Regions from separate parts of the Pseudoalteromonas sp. Bsw20308 genome, predicted to be linked through region 2. Evidence: predicted binding sites of a transcription regulator. Region 2 holds the regulator's gene; each other region holds the start of a gene.

Region 1 (2,208 bases), 1.7 Mb from region 2:
TGCCCTGGTAAATTTGAACAAGCGCAAGGCGGAACAATTTTACTAGATGAAATCACTGAAATGGATTTAGGATTACAGGCAAAGCTACTACGAGTGCTACAAGAGCGGGAAGTAGAGCGTTTAGGTGCTCGTAAGACAATCCAACTAGATGTTCGTGTATTAGCAACGAGTAATCGTGACTTAAAAGAAGCGGTCGCTAAGAACCAATTTAGAGAGGACTTATATTACCGACTTAATGTTTTTCCATTAATGTGGCGACCTCTTTGCCAGCGCCCTGGTGATATAATTATACTCGCAAAGCATTTAATAGAACGCCATATAAATAAAAGTAAAGAGCCTATGGCCTACTTAGATAAAGCAGCAGAGCAAAAACTACTTGCTCATGCATGGCCTGGTAATGTTCGTGAACTGGATAACGTAATTCAGCGAGCACTGATACTACGAAGTGGTAATACAATAAATGAACATGCTATTTTTATCGAAAACTTAGTAGCAAGCGATTTTGTAATTACACCAACAGAAGTATTGGAAACAGCAACGTCAAACGAAGCTATAAATAGCTTAAGCACGGCATATTACGATGAAAAAATGCCTATGGTTGGTGAGCCAAAGCAAGATTTACTTGCGGTTGACACCGGGAGCTATAAAGATGAACTTAAAGACAAAGAGCATAGTATTATTTTAGAAACATTAGCTCGCTGTCAAGGTAAGCGCAAAGATGTAGCAGAAACATTAGGTATTAGCCCTCGAACATTACGTTATAAGCTAGCGCAAATGCGCGATTTAGGTATTTCACTTCCTGCATAATCCCTCTAAGCCCCAAATTTAATTAATTTAATTTGGGGTTGTCAAAACTCTGACTCACAAGTTAACTATAACCAATTGTTTTTATTGTATTTTTAACTGGCATGGTTTGTGCTTTATTCTCTTTATAAGCTTAACTGCATTGTCAGAGAAAAATTATGAAAATTCAAAATAGCGCTGTCTTTCAAGAAATGCAATCAATGGCCCTTGAAGCTGGCCGTAATAATCAAATTAATAAATTGCCAACTCAAGTGCAGTCTACTTCTACTGCACAATTTGGCGATATGCTAAGTAATGCGCTAAATACAGTGCATGAGTTACAACAAGATACAGGCCAAAAAGTAAAAGCAGTTGAAATGGGTGACCGAAGTGTATCGCTTGCTGAGGCGATGATTGCTTCTCAGAAATCTTCGGTTGCATTTGAAGCTACAGTACAGGTTCGTAATAAACTTGTAGAAGCCTACAAAGAAATCATGAACATGCCTGTTTAACTAGGTAGTGGAGAATTATCGTGGCGCAATCTAACCAATCTACAGACCTTGCACTTGCTAGTGGTGATATCGACCAAAGTGATAGTGATGATCAACAAGAACAGAAATCAGGCTATTTAAGTGCTTTAAATGGTACAGATGTATTACGCCAAGTGACACTGGTTATAGCTCTGGCTATTTGTTTGGCTATTGCCATTTTTATCATTATTTGGGCACGTCAGCCAGATATGCGCCCATTGGGTAAAATGCAAACAGAAGAGTTAATTCAAACCCTCGATTTTTTAGATGCACAAAAGATAGAATATCAACTTGATGGTAATGTCGTATCGGTTGATGAAAGTGAATATCAAAATATAAAATTATTAATGACTCGCGAAGGGTTAGACCAAGGACCTACTTCGGGATCAGATATTATCATGCAAGATATGGGGTTTGGGGTTAGTCAGCGTCTTGAACGTGAGCGCCTCAAACATGGTAGAGAGCAGCAATTAGCACGTACTATAGAAGAGCTTAATAATATTACTCGTGCGAAAGTATTGCTTGCGATACCAAAAGAGAACGTATTTGCGCGCAGAGAGAAAAAGCCATCTGCCACCGTTGTGTTAACACTTAAACGTGGGCGCTCTCTTAATGGTGAAGAGATAGACTCTGTTGTTGATATGATTGCTTCAGCAGTACAAGGCTTAGAGCCAGCTAGGGTGACTGTTACAGATCAAAATGGTCGCTTATTAAATTCAGGTTCGCAAAGCTCATTAGCAGCACGTTCTCGTAAAGAGTACGACTTAGAACGTAAACGAGAACAAGAATATTTAGAAAAAATAGACAGCATTCTAATACCTGTCGTAGGGCTTGCAAATTACACAGCCCAAGTTGATTTAAGTATGGACTTTAGTGCGATAGAAGAAACACAAAA
Region 2 (2,208 bases):
AGCTTACTGTTTATCAAAATTTAATGGCTATTTTAGAAACACGTAAAGAGCTAAATAAGCAAGCAAGAGAAGACACACTTAACAATTTATTAGATGAATTTAGTATTCAGCACATTCGTGATAGCCAAGGTATGGCATTATCAGGAGGCGAGCGTCGCCGAGTTGAAATAGCGCGAGCACTAGCCGCTGATCCTAAATTTATATTGCTTGATGAGCCTTTTGCTGGTGTTGACCCTATTTCAGTGTTAGATATAAAGAAAATAATAGAACATCTTAAAAATCGTGGTATTGGTGTGTTAATTACCGACCATAATGTAAGAGAAACTCTTGATGTTTGCGAAAAAGCCTACATAGTTTCTCATGGTGAGTTAATTGCTTCTGGTACACCAGAGCACGTATTAAACGATAAAACAGTACGTGATGTTTATTTAGGCGAACAATTTAGGCTGTAACATTTACGCCATGTCTTTAAGCATCTGCTAGTATTAATTATAACAACATAAAAGGATTGTTAGAGATACATGAGGCAATCATTACAGCTGCGCATGGGCCAGCAACTTACAATGACTCCACAGCTGCAACAAGCAATTCGCCTGCTGCAACTCAGTACATTGGATCTCCAGCAAGAAATACAAGAAGCACTCGACAGCAACCCCCTATTAGAGGTTGAAGAGCAAGATTACGCCGAAGATTCTGCTGGTAAAAACGAGCAAAAAGCAGATAACGACGATGTAACTGTTAGCGCAAATGCTGATGATGTTCCGAGCGAATATGAGCAAGACAGTGGTGAAGCACTTGCTAAAGATACGCTAAGTGATGAAATGGCTATGGATGTTAGTTGGGATGAATATATGAGCGCAGCCCCAGCGTCATCATCAGGACCAATGCCTGAAGATGAATCTATATACCAAGGCTCCTCAACTGAAACGCTCCATGAATACCTAATGTGGCAACTACAACTGACTCCCTTTAGTCCTACCGATGAAGCGATTGCGATTGCGATTGTTGAAGCCGTAGATGATTCGGGTATTTTAACGCTGAGCTGCGAAGAAATTTTAGAAAGTTTTAATCAAGAGAACGAAGAAGACAACGAAGTTGAACTTGACGAAATAGAAGCTGTTTTAAAACGAATTCAATTGTTTGACCCTGTTGGTATTGCAGCACGTAGTTTACAAGAATGCTTATGTATTCAGCTGAACCAATACGATAAAGAAACACCCTATATTAATGAAACAAAAATGATTTTAACCGAGCACATTGATCTATTAGCTGCTCGCGACTATCGTACATTAATGAAAAAAACAAAGCTCAAAGAAGAAGAGCTTAAAGAAATAATGACTTTAATACATACTCTTAGCCCAAAACCGGCGGATACTATAGTTAGAGAAGAATCTGAGTATGTAATTCCTGATGTATCGGTGAAAAAAATAAAAGGTCGCTGGGTTGTTGAACTAAACCCAGATAGCATGCCTAAAATCAGAGTCAACAGCCAATATGCAGCAATGTCACGCACCGTTAAATCAAGTGGTGATAGCCAGTTTATTCGCTCGCATCTACAAGAAGCTAAATGGTTTATTAAAAGTTTAGAAAGTAGAAACGATACACTATTAAAAGTAACTAATTGTATTGTTAAGCAACAACAAGGTTTTTTTGAGCATGGCCCCGAAGCCATGAAACCAATGGTTTTAAATGATGTAGCAGAAATGGTAGAAATGCACGAATCAACTATTTCACGCGTAACAACTCAAAAATATATGCATACACCTCGCGGTATTTTTGAGCTTAAATATTTTTTCTCAAGCCATGTAAGTACTGAAAATGGAGGCGAATGCTCATCAACAGCAATACGCGCTCTCATTAAAAAATTAATCGCAGCAGAAAACTCAGCAAAACCATTGAGTGATAGTAAAATTGCAGATATATTAGCTGAGCAAGGAATAAAAGTAGCGAGACGTACAATCGCAAAATATCGCGAATCTCTAGCTATTCCACCGTCAAATCAGCGAAAAAGTTTGATTTAAGACGCTAAACAAAGAGGGTAATGCTTATGCAACTAAACTTAACTGGTCGTCACGTAGAAGTAACTGATTCATTAAGAGATTATGTAAATACCAAATTTGCGAAGCTAGAAAGACACTCAGATCATATTAATAATGTTCATGTCATTCTTGATATAGAAAAATTAAACCAAAAAGCTGAGGCAACGAT
Region 3 (2,208 bases), on a different replicon from region 2:
GCTGAGGTTTTACTCGTAATGAACAAATTAGAGTACGACGAAACCGATGTGGCACAAATTACGCAATCAATTGCCCACATAATTTTAAAAGGTATTGGTCTTAAAATACCTGAGCAAAGTGAGACTTAACCCATGACATCCTTTACTACACCCGATTTATTTGACGATCATCGCGATAACGTGCAAGTAGCAGACAGCGGCCTTTATCACTTTGGTAAAAAAACCACGTTTTATGGCAAAGTAGTTACCGTTACCTGCCCAGAAGACAACTCTTTTGCCGCCGATATATTGCATGAAAATGGTAAAGGTAAAGTGTTAGTTATAAACGGGTTTGCGAGCAAACGCTTTGCGTTTATAGGCGATATTATGGCTGAGCGTGCCCTAAATAATGGCTGGGAAGGCGTAATAATAAATGGCTGTTGCCGAGATATTGAGATACTTGCCACGATGAACTTACCTGTAATGGCGCTAGGCTCTACACCGCGTAGTACCTTAAAGCGCGGCTTTGGTGATAAAAACCAAGCTGTTACCATGCTTAGCACCACTATTGAACCTAACGATTGGGTTTACGCCGATATTAACGGTTTAATCATCAGTAAAACGCCCCTTATTTAGCACTCAAAACCATATAAATAGAGACCAACTTGGTGCACCTACGCACCAAGTTGGTTTGTTTTAGCTCATTTTAATCTCACTATTTCTACAGCCCACATTTACAAACCTCATACAACCCAATAAAACCTGACCAGTTGGACAGGATTTTAATTTATGGCATTCCTCTTGCTTAGGTTTTAAACAATATAATAAGCTAAACGATTAAAAAGCGGATCAGGCTCTGTAAAATAAAAACAAGATGTTACGCAGTGAGCTGAAAAATAATAAAAATTAATCCGTCTTTTTAATCACTCTAAATCTGAACTGCTTGGTCAGATTTTTTATAACGAGTGGTGATATGAGTACCAAAAATAATAATACGACCGGTATTTTTTGTGACCATGGTCCTACCCTGTGGCAAACAAACCACTCTGGAGTGCTTGCAAACAATCGCTTAGCTGTAAAAGATGTATTTGCAGTAAAGGGCGAGCGTAACAGCGCAGGCAACCCACACTGGTTTAAAACAGCTAAACCGGCTCAAAATACGGCAAGCTCGGTTAATAAGCTCATGACCGCTGGTTGTAACTTTATAGGCTTTACCCATACTGACGAGCTAGCTTATAGCTTAGAGGGTAATAATATACATTACGGCGCTGCGCAAAATCCTAAATTAAAAGGGCATGCTTGCGGTGGTTCGAGTATGGGGTCTGCTGCTGCAGTTGCTGCAAACTTAGCTGATATTGGCTTAGGCACCGACACCGGCGGCTCAATTAGAATACCCGCCAGCTATTGTGGTTTATATGGCATAAGGCCAAGCCATAACGTGATTGAAAAAGACGGCCTAATACCGTTGGCTCCGCCTTTTGATACCATAGGTTGGCTTACCCAAAGCGCCGAGCTATTAAGCGATGTAGGTAGTGTACTGCTACCAAATCAAGCTATTAATAACGTTGATACCTTAGTTATTTGTGAGCCGTTATTTGAACTCGTTGACCCTGCTTTACAAGCCCCACTTAAACAATTGCTTGAAAAAACCAAGCCTAATTTTAAGCACCATAAAGAATTTGAACTACCTAACAGCAACTTATTAAATGAACTTGCTGATAGTTTTAGAGTACTGCAAGGGCGAGCAATCGCAAAAACGCATAAAGATTGGCTTCAATTGCCGGGGCAACTTCCCCAGTTTGCTCCAGCAATTGCGGCACGTTTTAATATGGCGCTTGCCCTAACTGATCAAGAAGAACAAGAAGCACTAAAAGTACAAACCCAATGGCAAACACTAATAGCTAAAAACCTAAATACAAACAGCTGTTTATTTTTGCCAACCACCCCCACAACCGCACCTAAATTAGGCGCCGACACAAGCGCCTTACGCATGCAAATTATTACGCTTTCGGCAATTGCAGGGCTTAGTGGCTCAGCGCAAGTGCATTTACCGCTGGCTGATTTAGCAAATGATCATCCGTATGGTTTTTCATTAATGATGAGCCACGGTAACGATAAAAGCCTACTTGCTTGCGTTAAGCACCTAGCTGCACACTTTAAACAAGGCACAACGGCATGACCACACACAACATTGCATTTACCGCGTCTCATTTTTCGGCCACTGAGGCG
Region 4 (2,208 bases), 410 kb from region 2:
ACTCATCATCGTCAGCATTTTTAATTCGCTCTAAACGGTCAAACTCTTCATATTCTGCCGCTTGGATTTCATCAAGAATAGAATCTACATCGGCAAGTTCGTCGCTGTCTTCAAATTCACCTGTAAGCGTTGAATTAGGCGTTAAATTGGCCTCTTCAAATAATGCCCACATTTCTTTAGCGTATTGAGTTTTTAGTATGCTTGGCGCAAATTCACCATAGTAGCGGCGTATGTTATTGACATCGCGTGCAAACATAGCTTGTGCACTGTTATTTGCTGAAGCGTTAACTGCTTGCGGTAAATCTATAATTACAGGGCCGTTGTTATCTACAAGTACATTAAATTCAGATAAATCGCCGTGTATTATACCTGCGCAAAGCATAAGCTTAATATAATGCATCATGAGTTTATGCTGCTCAATCGCTTGCTCTTCACTAAAAACGACATGTCCAAGTTGAGGAGCTACGTTACCATCCTCGTCCGACACGAGCTCCATAAGCAGCACGCCATCAATACAAAAGTAAGTATCAGGTACACGTACACCCACACCGGCTAAACGAGATAGCGCATCCACTTCGGCATTTTGCCAAATCTCTTCTTCTAATTGACGGCCATAGCTAGAGCGTTTGCCCATAGCACGGGCTTGGCGTCCACCACGTACTTTTCGGCCTTCTTGGTATTGTGCCGCTTTTTTAAAGCTACGTTTAACGGCATCTTTATACACTTTTGCACAGCGTATGTGTTCACCACAACGCACAATAAATACATCGGCTTCTTTGCCGCTCATTAGTCGGCTTATAACTTCGTCAATAAGGCCATCATCAACAAGAGGTTGTAGGCGTTTAGGTATTTTCACAGATTGCCTGCTAAGTAGGGTTGGTTATTAATCATTATTTATGAAAGTGCTCTGTATTTGTTTGTTTAATTGGCTCAAGCAGTATATCAGCTTTGAGAATTAAGGGCAGTAACGCAACTGCTCGTCAGTTATTAATCGTATTATTTTATTAGCTTATATATTGATTGCAATGCAATCAACCATAACTTTTTAAATTAATTTTTTTATCAAAATAATTTACTACTTCCCTATTGTTTGCACATTGTTTGCGTTTTTAAAGCGTAATCTTAATTTAATTCTTAAATACGAGGTTATTACTATGAAGCATTTTTCAACACTTGCCACTGTGGCAATATTATCTATTGCTTTTTCAGCTAATGTAGCTGCACGAGGCGGTGACAATCCTCCTGAAAGACCTGATTTTTCAACTATTGATACTGATGGTGATGGTGTAATTAGCTTTGAAGAGTTTAGTGCTAAAAAACCACCGCACGGCGATGCACAAACAATTTTTGATTCTATAGATGCCGATGGTAATGGCGAAATCAGTGAACAAGAGCTTAGCGATCATAAACCACCTCGTCGTGAACGTTGAAAGGATACTAAAATGATTAATAATATTGGCAGCAGCTCTGCGAGTTTTGTGCCGCAACAAAGTAATCAAGCTGAAAAATTAACAACAGAGCAAAGTGATTTTATTAAAGAAACGCTTGCACAGTTTGATGCCGAAAACTTAACTAGCGACGATGCGCAAAGTATTCAAGCGGCGTTTAAAGAGCAAGGTATTGCACCCACTAAAGAGCTTGCTGATTTAATGGGCGAACTTGAATTTGATGCTAAAAGTATTGGTGATGCAGGACGGGCAGAAGGCCAGCGTCCGCAAAACTCATTAGAATCAGTCGATACAGACGAAGTAGTCAGCTATTTAGATGAGCTCTTAACTGAGTATTCAAACCAGTTGTCTGATGAAGATAAAGAATCAATTCTTGCATCAGTGCAAGAGAAATTTGGTTTAAGTGAAGGCGATTCGCTGCTAAATGTAACTGCTTAGGTATTATTACTTAGAGTAAAGCTGACTGTTACTCGAAAGTCTTAAGTCCAAAGCCCAACGGTTAATTCTGTTGGGCTTTTTTATTGGCTTAATTTAACCGTGTTTCTATTTTGCTGGTGCCATCTTCTTCGGTAAATTTAAATACAAAATCTTTTTTACCATCTTGGTTTATATCAACTAACAGAATATCTTTGTTATTTTTAGGCAGCGTTAATTTTAATTTCTTACGTTTTTTATTTAGCAGTGAATCTTGCTCTCCGTAATAAATATACAGTGTTTTTTTACTGTATTTGTATACCGCATCAATATAGCTGTCGCCGTT

The links. Region 2 encodes sigma-54, which starts transcription at its own class of promoters, with help from an activator protein. Its sites were predicted from a motif close to GTTGGCACGNNNNTNGNNT; they were not measured.
Region 1: a site for sigma-54 is predicted at 903-921, ahead of fliE (flagellar hook-basal body complex protein FliE). Genes of this name have one in related genera too.
Region 3: a site for sigma-54 is predicted at 768-786, ahead of D172_RS17955 (amidase family protein). Genes of this name have one in related genera too.
Region 4: a site for sigma-54 is predicted at 1,089-1,107, ahead of D172_RS05205 (EF-hand domain-containing protein). Genes of this name have one in related genera too.

What each region holds. Positions count from the first base shown of each region.
Region 1 covers NZ_CP013138.1:3,043,510-3,045,717, reverse strand. The annotation lists gene D172_RS13450 (sigma-54-dependent transcriptional regulator) at 1-807, shown strand, start outside; gene fliE (flagellar hook-basal body complex protein FliE) at 963-1,295, shown strand; gene fliF (flagellar basal-body MS-ring/collar protein FliF) at 1,316-2,208, shown strand, end outside.
Region 2 covers NZ_CP013138.1:801,980-804,187, reverse strand. The annotation lists gene lptB (LPS export ABC transporter ATP-binding protein) at 1-452, shown strand, start outside; gene D172_RS03410 (RNA polymerase factor sigma-54) at 522-2,021, shown strand; gene hpf (ribosome hibernation promoting factor) at 2,048-2,208, shown strand, end outside.
Region 3 covers NZ_CP013139.1:153,137-155,344, reverse strand. The annotation lists gene D172_RS17965 (TetR/AcrR family transcriptional regulator) at 1-129, shown strand, start outside; gene D172_RS17960 (putative 4-hydroxy-4-methyl-2-oxoglutarate aldolase) at 133-615, shown strand; gene D172_RS17955 (amidase family protein) at 953-2,158, shown strand; gene D172_RS17950 (gamma-glutamyltransferase family protein) at 2,155-2,208, shown strand, end outside.
Region 4 covers NZ_CP013138.1:1,212,496-1,214,703, forward strand. The annotation lists gene D172_RS05200 (PA4780 family RIO1-like protein kinase) at 1-856, opposite strand, end outside; gene D172_RS05205 (EF-hand domain-containing protein) at 1,155-1,430, shown strand; gene D172_RS05210 (hypothetical protein) at 1,443-1,886, shown strand; gene D172_RS05215 (FG-GAP repeat domain-containing protein) at 1,975-2,208, opposite strand, start outside.